DNA from 2 places in the Paenibacillus sp. YSY-4.3 genome. Region 2 is predicted to be linked to the other one. Evidence: a T-box and tRNA genes for the amino acid it is inferred to sense, from the RefSeq annotation. Region 2 holds a T-box; the other holds one or more tRNA genes.
What was found. The T-box of region 2 lies ahead of ACYUJT_RS23635 (valine--tRNA ligase). A T-box ahead of a tRNA ligase gene usually reads a tRNA of that ligase, here a tRNA-Val.
Positions count from the first base shown of each region.

Region 1: it has a tRNA-Val gene. The T-box ahead of ACYUJT_RS23635 (valine--tRNA ligase) is inferred to sense a tRNA for this amino acid. The anticodon was not compared.

Region 1 is NZ_BAABMC010000003.1:530,222-535,304, forward strand. Features, by position in the region: gene ACYUJT_RS13220 (DUF1292 domain-containing protein) at 1-154, opposite strand, end outside; gene ACYUJT_RS13225 (copper amine oxidase) at 282-839, opposite strand; gene ACYUJT_RS13230 (MBL fold metallo-hydrolase) at 1,025-1,759, shown strand; gene ACYUJT_RS13235 (DUF3892 domain-containing protein) at 1,827-2,066, opposite strand; gene ACYUJT_RS13240 (GNAT family N-acetyltransferase) at 2,156-2,602, opposite strand; gene ACYUJT_RS13245 (hypothetical protein) at 2,845-3,090, opposite strand; tRNA gene ACYUJT_RS13250 (tRNA-Val) at 3,280-3,352, shown strand; gene ACYUJT_RS13255 (hypothetical protein) at 3,835-4,638, opposite strand; gene ACYUJT_RS13260 (response regulator) at 5,047-5,083, shown strand, end outside.
Region 2 is NZ_BAABMC010000012.1:41,538-46,620, forward strand. Features, by position in the region: gene ACYUJT_RS23625 (cellulase family glycosylhydrolase) at 1-1,135, shown strand, start outside; gene ACYUJT_RS23630 (glycoside hydrolase family 9 protein) at 1,170-3,518, shown strand; T-box leader at 3,613-3,887, shown strand; gene ACYUJT_RS23635 (valine--tRNA ligase) at 3,970-5,083, shown strand, end outside.

The DNA.
Region 1 (5,083 bases), on a different contig from region 2:
ATACTTTCTCAGCTACGTCGAATGTTTCGACGAGAACCATTTCCACGTCATTGCCTTCTTCGTCCGTCAGCGTGAGCACAAACTCCTCGTGCTCATGGTCGTGATCGTGTCCGCAGCCGCACGCTTCTCCGTGTTCATGCTTGTGATCGCTCATTGAAATACCTCGCTTTAAATTGTTTTGTTGGTTGTTTGGATGAACCTGTCAGTTTCCTCTCGTATCGTATCATTTTTTTACGGGGCAGGTCAATTCAGTATCGAGGCATTCATGGCGCAAAAATGAATTATTTCAGCACATTGATGCTTTTCTCCGACACGAGTACGAAATCGGAGTTGCCGGATGCCGGTTTCATATAGAAGCCGAGCGTATATTTGCCTGCGGTTTTGAAATCATACGTATAGTCGTCGGTAACGAAATAGAAGTTGCTGCCGGTGTCTTTAACGTCCTTGCTCTGGATCGTTCTGGAGGAACCGTCCGGGGCCGTAATCGCCACCCTGACAGCGGATATTTCCGTTCTCAAATTGTCGATTTGCGAGAATACGCTGAACTTGAGCTTGCCGGTCTTCTCGATATCGGAAAACACATCCTTGCCTTTAAATAAGAAAATATGCACGTTAGGCTTGTAATAATTAACCTTCTTCGTCGCTTCGTCATATTCAACCAGTCCCTCAAGCTCTCGGACCGGGACATAAGTTTTGCCATCGATCACATAGCCGCCATCTTCCACTTCACGGCCGTCCAAATACAGTTTTACCTTCTGGGTTGCCGAATCTGCAAACAGCATGGATCCGCCCGCAAGGGAGAATGCCAATACTAGTACCGCTACTCTTCTCCAATTCAAGTTCATCAATAGCCCTCCAATTGATTCATGTTGATGTTAATGTATACTCCTGCAAGCTGCCCAAGTTGCGGTGTTTTCTGCAAATCGCTCTTATTTTTTGCGAGAATGCAAGAGCTCCTTTCTCTTATTAGGGAAATCGTGTAAATTAGAAATGTATACCAAAGAACGTTAAGGAGGGAATCCGTTTGTCGCTTCGCCTTCAAATGCTTGGTACAGGCGGCGCTTTTGCCAAGCAATATTACAACAATAACGGACTGCTGTACGCAGACGGTTTTACGCTGCTGATCGACTGCGGAATCACGGCTCCGCTTGCGCTTCACCGGATCGGCAAGCCGATGGAAGCCATTGATGCCGTTCTGATCACTCATATTCACGGCGACCATGTCGGCGGATTGGAGGAATATGCTTTCCGCATGAAATACGGCCATGGACGAAAGCCTGTCCTCTACGTTCCTGAGCCACTGGCTGAACCGCTGTGGGAGAATACATTGAAAGGCGGGCTAGGCCAGGATGGCATCGAGACGCTAGAGGACGCCTTTCATGTCCATGTCCTTCGCGAAGGAGAGATCTCAGAGCTCGCGCCCGGCCTCTCGCTGGAAATCATGCGCACTCCGCATATACCCGGGAAGAACAGCTACTCTTTATACTTGAACGGCGAAATTTTTTACAGTGCGGATATGATCTTTCAGCCTGAGCTGCTGAAGGAGCTCGTATATCGGCGCGGCTGCCGCAAAATTCTGCATGAAGTGCAGTTGACGGGCCCCGGCCAGGTTCACACTACTCTGGCAGAGCTGCTGACCTTGCCCGCGGACATCCGGACGAAAATCTCGCTGATGCACTACGGCGACGAAATGGAAAGCTTTATCGGCCAGACGATGGAAATGGATTTCCTGCGCCAGCATGAAGTCTATAAATTATAGGGGCAGCGCATACTGTACGACAAAGCAGCCAAGGGGTACTTACCCCAAGGCTGCTTCTTCGCTTATTCTATTCGAATGTGGGCAGCGCATCCAAATTGTTGGATGGATCTCCGTCCGCATCGCCGCGGATATACATCTCACCGTCTTTTCCCTTGAACATGTTCACACCCGCAATGGCACCAGCATTTACTTCACTCAGCGCGTCCTCGTAATTCAATATACGGCCACTGGAGGTTTTGAACCGGGTCAAGTTGCCGTCCCCGTTCCTTTGAACCGCGATAAAAGTCTCTCTGCTGTCAACAGCCATCCTTCATCACATCTCCTTAATATACTGGGATTCCCAGCAGGGATGCCTTTAGTGTGGCCCGCAGCGGCTATATATATGAGGAGTGATGCCTATAAAGGCTTTTCCATGCGCACATGCAGAATACCTGCATCATAGAACGGCTCCGTTGAGATCGTCTCATAACCAAGCTTGGCATAAAATCCCTCGGCCTGGCACTGCGCGTCAAGAACGGACTTCGTCAGGCCCAGCTCTCTGGCCCGTTCTTCCATGGCGAGCAGCAATATTTTGCCGAGGCCCTGCGAACGGAACGGCTTCCGCACCGCAATCCGCTGCATTTTGGCGCTGTTATCTTTATAGTACGTAATTCTTCCCGTTGCCGCAGCCGTGCCTTCCATTTCAATCAGCACATGAGCAGCATCCGGGCTGATCACATCATATTCGTCGATTTCCAGATCGATCGGCACCTTCTGCTCCTCTACGAAAACTTCCTTGCGAATGTTCAAGCATTTCTCCAATTGCTCTTCCGAGTTAACGGCAATAATTACAGCAGCAGCCATTGATACCCCTCCCATGTTGCTTCATTACTCTGCAAACTGCATCATTATACAAAAAAAAGCTTTTCGTGTATAGTTGTAAAATAACTACGTTTTAATTAAACATCTACCCCGGAAGGAGTCACTATACCATGGTCGTTTTGACGATTGCTGCAGCCGTGCTAATATCCGTTATACTTATCGTTCCCATGTTCTACGCCATCAAGAAGGGTTATTCCCGGAAATGGGAGGATGATTAATTCTGATCACGGAGGGGTAATGACCTCTTTCGAATATACATGATCCCGCACGGATTTGCCGTATACCTTATCACGAACGGATTGGCCGAACCATGAAGGAAGCTTCTGCTGCCGCAGCATAGTTTCTTCACTTGGCTGTAATCCGCATCCGCTGGCCAGCAGCAGCAGGCTAACGGTGCCGACGGCAAAAACTATTTTAGCGGTGGCTTTACGAGGAAGTTGTGCAGCTTTCGCTAGCTTCTTGTGCTGCATGGTGTTCATCCTTTCTGTCGTGTTTCTTGGTGTTTCGGCCTTACTGCCTGCTAAATTTATTCTCGGCTGGAGCCGTATCCTTTATACGTAAAAAACGTCTTTCTGCATAATCTCTTATTATTTTAAAAAAAGGTTTGACAGAGTTCATGTAACCTGATATGATATTTCTTGTCTTCACTAATTGCATCTGATCTGTTAGCTCAGCTGGGAGAGCACCATCTTGACAGGGTGGGGGTCAGTGGTTCGAGCCCACTACAGATCATAACGAAATAACCCTTACGGCGTAAGGGTTATTTTCTTTCTCATTGCTTTAGAATTATGGTCATGAATTTGGTTTCAGATTACTCGGGGAATTTTTATAAAACGCATTAATCCCTTGATATGACTGGATCTACATTCGATTAAACCATAATGCTCATCCCCCGCTTCCCATCTTGACAGGGTGGGGGTCAGTGGTCAGCCCACTACAGATCATACTTAAAGTCCTTGCCTATTAAGGGCTTTTTTATTTTTTTCCATCCTCTCAATCCGAGCTTTCAGAGGCTTTGGGGACAAAGTGGGGACAAAAGGCTTGGGTTAGACGCTTAGATGGACTGAAATTGATTTATTTCTCTACAAACCCGGCCAGCAAAGATGAAGTGCACCCCTTAGTATTAGACATTGATATCCCCTTCGTTTTAATCGATGAATTCTAAGGAGTGCATTTCAACCCTGTCATTTTCTTGTTTTTTTGTACTTCATTAATTAGGCAATTTTAATTTCCTTAAGTATTTCCTCTATCCTTAATTTAAAACTATGATACTTGTCAGGCAGTACCCCAATTAAATTGGACAAATCTTGAAATAAAAAGTTCGTTACATCCTCAAATGTGTTAAGTAAGTCTAAAGTTTTCCCTAAAGTATACTCTGCAGATACACCAAGTTCTATTTCTAAAGTTATTGCCTTACAGTACATTGAAACTGCAGTAGCTGGAACCCTCCTAAGTTTATGAACCTCCGCTTCAATTTTGCATAGCGTTAACTCTTCTTGCTTTAACTTTCTATTTAACACAGCTTCTGTATAACTAATATCCTTAGTTATCTGATTTAAATCCAAATCTACTCTCTGTGATAAAGCATTAATCCCCGCATCTAATCCACTTGTAGCTTCTTCAATAAGTTTTGAGATCTCAGCTGAATGGATCTCATTTAGCTCGTTAAAATGTTCTTCTAATTCAGTTTTTACCTTATTTATAAACTTCTCATTTGAGTTTATTAATTCTTTTTTAATTACTTCTAACCCTTCCTTATTATTCCGATAGCTATTAAATACATTTAAACCAACAATTGCAATAATGGCAGAACCTAACCCTCCTAGTGCCCAATAAATTGTATTTAGTATTCTATCGTTATACTCTTTTTGATCAATGTAAAGCTGCTGATAAAATATACCCGACTGTTCAGCAATAATGGTTTCTTTCTCTTCATTGCTAGTAGCAATAACAGTTCCATAAGATGATGCTGATAAGACGAGATAAAGTAGTACTGTACAACATACAATTTTCTTCATAGCTTCCCCCGTATTATTATTTAATTATGGAGGTATTTCGACATCATTCCTAAATTTTCCTTCCATTCGGGTCAGTGGTTCGAGCCCACTACAGATCATACGGAAAGAACTCTTACGATTGTAAGGGTTCTTTCTTTCGTGAAAATATTCCCCTCTCATTTCTAGTTACTTCTCTTCTCCTCTCCATCTCAATTGCTATTGCTGAAAAGCAAAGAACAACAGTAAAGTTAATCACAAGGCAAAATTCGACAAAAAACTCTCCTAACACTGCAGAAAATTCCATATCTTGCCGATATCTTCCCATTAAAGAAACAATTTGTTCAGAGATTGTATAGATTCATAGTCTATAGTATTTTATTGGAATTGTTAGATTGTTACAGATGTTATTACACATGTAGGGAGAGCGCGATGAAAGTTATTCTTCTGGATGATGAAAGAATTGCAC
Region 2 (5,083 bases):
GGGAGCTAAAGATTATCCGGTCCGTTTGAACGTGCCGAACAGGCTGGTCTATTCTCCGCATGAGTATCCGGCCAGCGTATATAATCAACCGTGGTTCAGCGCTCCGGATTACCCGAGCAATTTGCCTCAGGTATGGGAGAAATACTGGGGTTATTTGAAGCAGGATTATCCGATTCTGTTCGGAGAATTTGGCACCCATCTCGCTACCGAGTCGGACAGGCTCTGGCTGAATTCATTGGCGGATTACATCCGGCAGCATGGGTTAAACTGGACCTTTTGGTCGCTGAATCCGAACTCGGGTGATACCGGAGGACTTTATTTGAACGACTGGAAGACGATCGAGCAGGCCAAACAGGCTGTTCTGGAAACGATCCAGTATCCGAAGATCGGTTCAGCATCGCCGGGGTCTGGAACACCTGCCGCACCTGAGGGATTAAGCGCCGTGTCTTCGGATCAGCGCGTCGCGTTAAGCTGGACCAGTGCAGGTCAAGGGGCGTCTTACAACGTCAAGCGCTCTACGCAAAGTGGAGGTCCTTATATGATGGTTGCGACGGTAAGTTCGAACAGCTATGCGGATACGGGGCTGACAAACGGCGTCACGTATTATTATGTGGTTTCTGCGGTCACAACTAGCGGGGAGTCCGCCAATTCCAGACAGGTTGCTGCAACGCCGCAGACCGGTGCGACCACGGGGGATCTGGAGGTCCATTACCGTGCCGGCAATACGAACCCTTCCGATAATCAGGCCGCTCCGCATTTTAATATCGTGAACAAAGGCCAGAGCTCCGTCGCTCTAAGCGGCATCACGCTTCGCTATTGGTACACACCGGAAACAGGCAAGACCCCGGTTTTTAATTGCGATTATGCCGCCGTGGGCTGTGCTAACGTAAACGGAAAATTTGCTACTGCCGGGGACGGCCGGGCTTACGTAGAGATCTCTTTCGAACCCGGTGCAGGCTCCATTTCCGCAGGACAACAGTCCGGCGATATTCAGTTAAGATTTCATTATACGGATTGGAGCAATATGAATGAGTCCGACGACTATTCTTTTAATCCGAATCAAACCGCCTACAAAGCTTACGACAAAGTAACGCTATATCGGAATGGAACGCTAATTTGGGGGAACGAGCTTTAATCAAATGATAACGAAATGAAAAGAGGGAGCAGGAATGACTAGCTTAACGGAGAGTTTGAGAAGCAGTGTAAGGAGCTTTGTAAAAATAATCGCGATCATGCTCATTTTCGTGCTGGCGATATCCGGTTTGTTACCAGCAGGAGTTCATGCGGACACCGACCCTAGCCCAATTCGGGTAAACCAAATCGGTTACTTGCCCGGGGCTGATAAAATAGCCACGATCGTTAGCAATTCGGCGTCCCCGCTTGCCTGGGAGCTGCGCAAGACAGGAGGCAGCGTGGCGGCTCAAGGGCAGACCCATGTATACGGCCTAGATCAGGCTTCCGCCGATCGCATTCATCATGCCGATTTTTCGTCCGTTTCGGAGCAAGGCACTTATAGACTGTGGGTTTCCGGATTAGGAGAAAGCGTGCCGTTTGCCATTAACGGCAATTTATATCCGAACCTGCCTAGCGAGGCGATGGAATATTTCTACTTCCACCGGATGGGCGTAGACATTCAGGCGCAATACTTGAGCAACGCTGCTTTTGCCCATAAAGCGCTGCATCCGGGAGACAATTCGATCGGCTGTTATAACAGCTGGTGCGGAAACGAAAGACTTAATGTGAAAAATTCATGGGCAGATGCAGGAGACTTCGGAATCTACCCCGTGAATCAGGCGATATCGGCCTGGACGCTGCTCAATCTATACGAGCGTTACCCCGGGGCGTTCCCGGACGGCTCTCTGAACATCCCGGAGAGCAGTAACGGCATCCCCGATATTCTTGACGAAGTTCTGTTCGGCTCGACTTTTATGAAGGGAGTCATGCCTTCGACAGGACTGGCCTCGCATAAAATTCATAATGACAATTGGAGCGCGTTTCCGGTAACGAATATCGATGCTGAGAACAGCATGAATCGTCAAGCCCAGCCGCCTTCCACGAACGCGACCTATGCCGTGGCCCGCAACTTGGCGCATCTGGCTCGCTTGATCAAGCCGTATAAAGAAGCGGAAGCCGCAGATATGTGGAGCATTGCCAAGGAGGCCTGGACACGGGCTTCGGCGAATCCGAATGTTCTCTATACCTCGCAAACGCCTGACGCTCCGGGCGGCGGGGATTATGACGACATTCGCACAAGCGATGACCGGTATGCTGCGGCCGCAGAATTATATTTGACGGCCTATGCGTTAGGTGACAGCAATACATCATCCTATAAAGCAGCGGTAACTTCATCTCAGCATTACCGCGAGGTATCCCAGTTCGACTGGCAGTCTACCGCTACGACAGGAACGCTGTCTCTATTGTCGGCTCAAAACGATCTGCCAGCCTCTGATCTTCAGGCCATGAAGACGAATGTGCTGAACCAGGCAAACGGGTTGCTCACGACACTAAATGGAGAAGGATACCCTGTGCTGCTGCCGGGGAACAAAGGTTATGACTGGGGCTCCAACTCTATCATTGCCAACAAAATGATACTGCTCGGCTACGCGTACGATCTTAGCCAGAACCTGAATTATTTAAAAGCGCTGAACCAGGCGATGGATTATTTCATGGGCAACAATGCGATGAGATTATCTTATATTACGGGTTACGGCCAATACTTCGAGACGGACACGCATGACCGCTGGGCTTGGGGCAAATACCAGAGCGGCGTATCGTATCCGAAGGGCTGGCTGTCCGGTGGGCCAAACAACACGGTGATCAACGATTCGGCGACGCCAATGGGAATGCCGGCGGCCAAGTCATATGCGCCGAAGAACACGGCTCCTGATGCCTGGGTGTCCAAAGAGAATACGATCAACTGGAATGCGCCGCTTGTGTGGATTTCAAAATATATTCAAGACCATAGAGAGCCGCTAGGCGGAGGGACGAACCCGAACCCGAATCCAAACCCTGACCCGGGCCCAGGACCAGGACCAGGACCGGACCCGAATCCGGGACCTAGTGGAGATTTGATCGTTCAGTACAAAGCCGGAGACACGAATGCAACCGACAACCAATTCAAGCCTCATTTCAATATCGTAAACAAGGGGACCACGGCAGTGCCTTTAAGCGAGTTGAGCCTGCGGTATTACTTTACAGCTGACGGCAATAATCAGCTGCAGTTCAACTGCGATTGGGCCATGGTCGGCTGCTCTAACCTGAGCGGAGCGTTCGTAAAAATGAACCCGGGCAAAGCGAACGCCGATACCTATTTGGAAATTACGTTCAAAGCGGCAGCGGGTTCGCTGCAGCCTGGCGGACAAACCGGGGATATCCAGGCACGCAATCATGCGAGCAACTGGACGAACCTCAACGAGAGCAATGATTATTCTTTTGATCCTACGAAGACCGCTTATGCAAATTGGGACCGCGTAACACTGTACCATAACGGAACGCTGGTATTCGGAAACGAGCCTTGATTGCCGGGATGGCTCTACGTAGTCATTCAGACCAAATATTGACTCCCAGTCCATTTCACGCTATGATAATATGGATTAACTTAAATAACCGTGTGAAAAGACATGGAACGGGAAGAGTAGGCAGTGAGCCCTTCAGAGAGCGGGATTGCAGCGCTGGAAGATTCCGCAGGATGCAGCTGGCCGAAGTCACCCGGGAGTCGCTTGTTTGAGCAGCTATTCAGTTTGTAGCTGTTAGAACGGGCCGGTAGCAGCCGTTATCTGTACGAGTGTTGTGAGTTTCTCGGCGATTCCGCGAATGTAGCGGTTTCGGGGCTGAGTAACCTGCAAAACAAAGGTGGTACCGCGAAAGTAAAGCCTTTCGTCCTTTGAGACGAGGGGCTTTTTGTATTTTTTGAGCAAGACTAGTCTGATTACGCTAAGGCAATGCTGAATTGTAACGGAGGTTGAAATTATGTCAGAGATCCAAGAGCATTCGTCGGCGAATATGCCGACAACGTATGATCCCAAGGCTGCAGAACAGAAATGGTACCGCTATTGGATAGAGGGCGGCTTCTTCAAGGCGGGTCAAATACCGGAAGCCAAGCCGTACACGATCGTCATTCCCCCGCCGAACGTAACGGGTATGCTTCATATCGGGCATGCGCTGGACTTTACGCTGCAGGATATCTTGATCCGCACGAAGCGGATGCAGGGCTACGATGCTTTATGGCTGCCAGGCTCCGACCACGCTGGAATAGCTACGCAGACGAGAGTGGAGCAGACGCTTCGCGCAGAAGGAATCTCCCGCTATGATCTTGGCCGCGAGAAGTTTCTCGAGAAAGTATGGGAATGGAAAGAGCATTATGCCGACACGATCCGCGAACAATGGGCGAAAATGGGCTTCTCGCTGGACTATTCCCGCGAGCGGTTTACTTTGGATGAGGGGTTGTCCAAGGCTGTTCGCGAGGTGTTCGTCAAGCTATATGAAAAGGGCCTGATCTATCGCGGCAAATATATCATTAACTGGGATCCTGCGGCCCGTACGGCCCTCTCGGATATTGAAGTGGAATATAAAGAGGTCAACGGCCATTTGTATCATCTGCAATATCCGCTTAAGGACGGCAGCGGCTTTATTACGGTAGCTACGACCAGACCCGAGACGATGCTAGGGGATACGGCTGTAGCCGTTCATCCTGAGGATGAGCGGTACCGCCATCTGATCGGCCAATCGCTCGTGCTGCCGATCGTGAATCGTGAAATTCCGATTGTTGCCGATGAATACGTCGATAAAGAATTCGGCAGCGGAGCGGTGAAGATTACCCCTGCCCATGACCCGAATGACTTCGAGTTAGGACTGCGTCATGACTTGCCGCAAATTACCGTTATGGATGAGAGCGGCAAGATGAATGAGGCGGCCGGCAAATACCAAGGACTGGATCGCAGCGAGTGCCGGAAGGCGATCGTAGCCGATCTCAAGGAATCCGGCGTTCTCGTAAGGATTGAAGACCATGTTCACCAGGTCGGACATAGCGAGCGCTCCGGTGCCGTGGTCGAGCCTTATTTGTCGACGCAATGGTTCGTTAAAA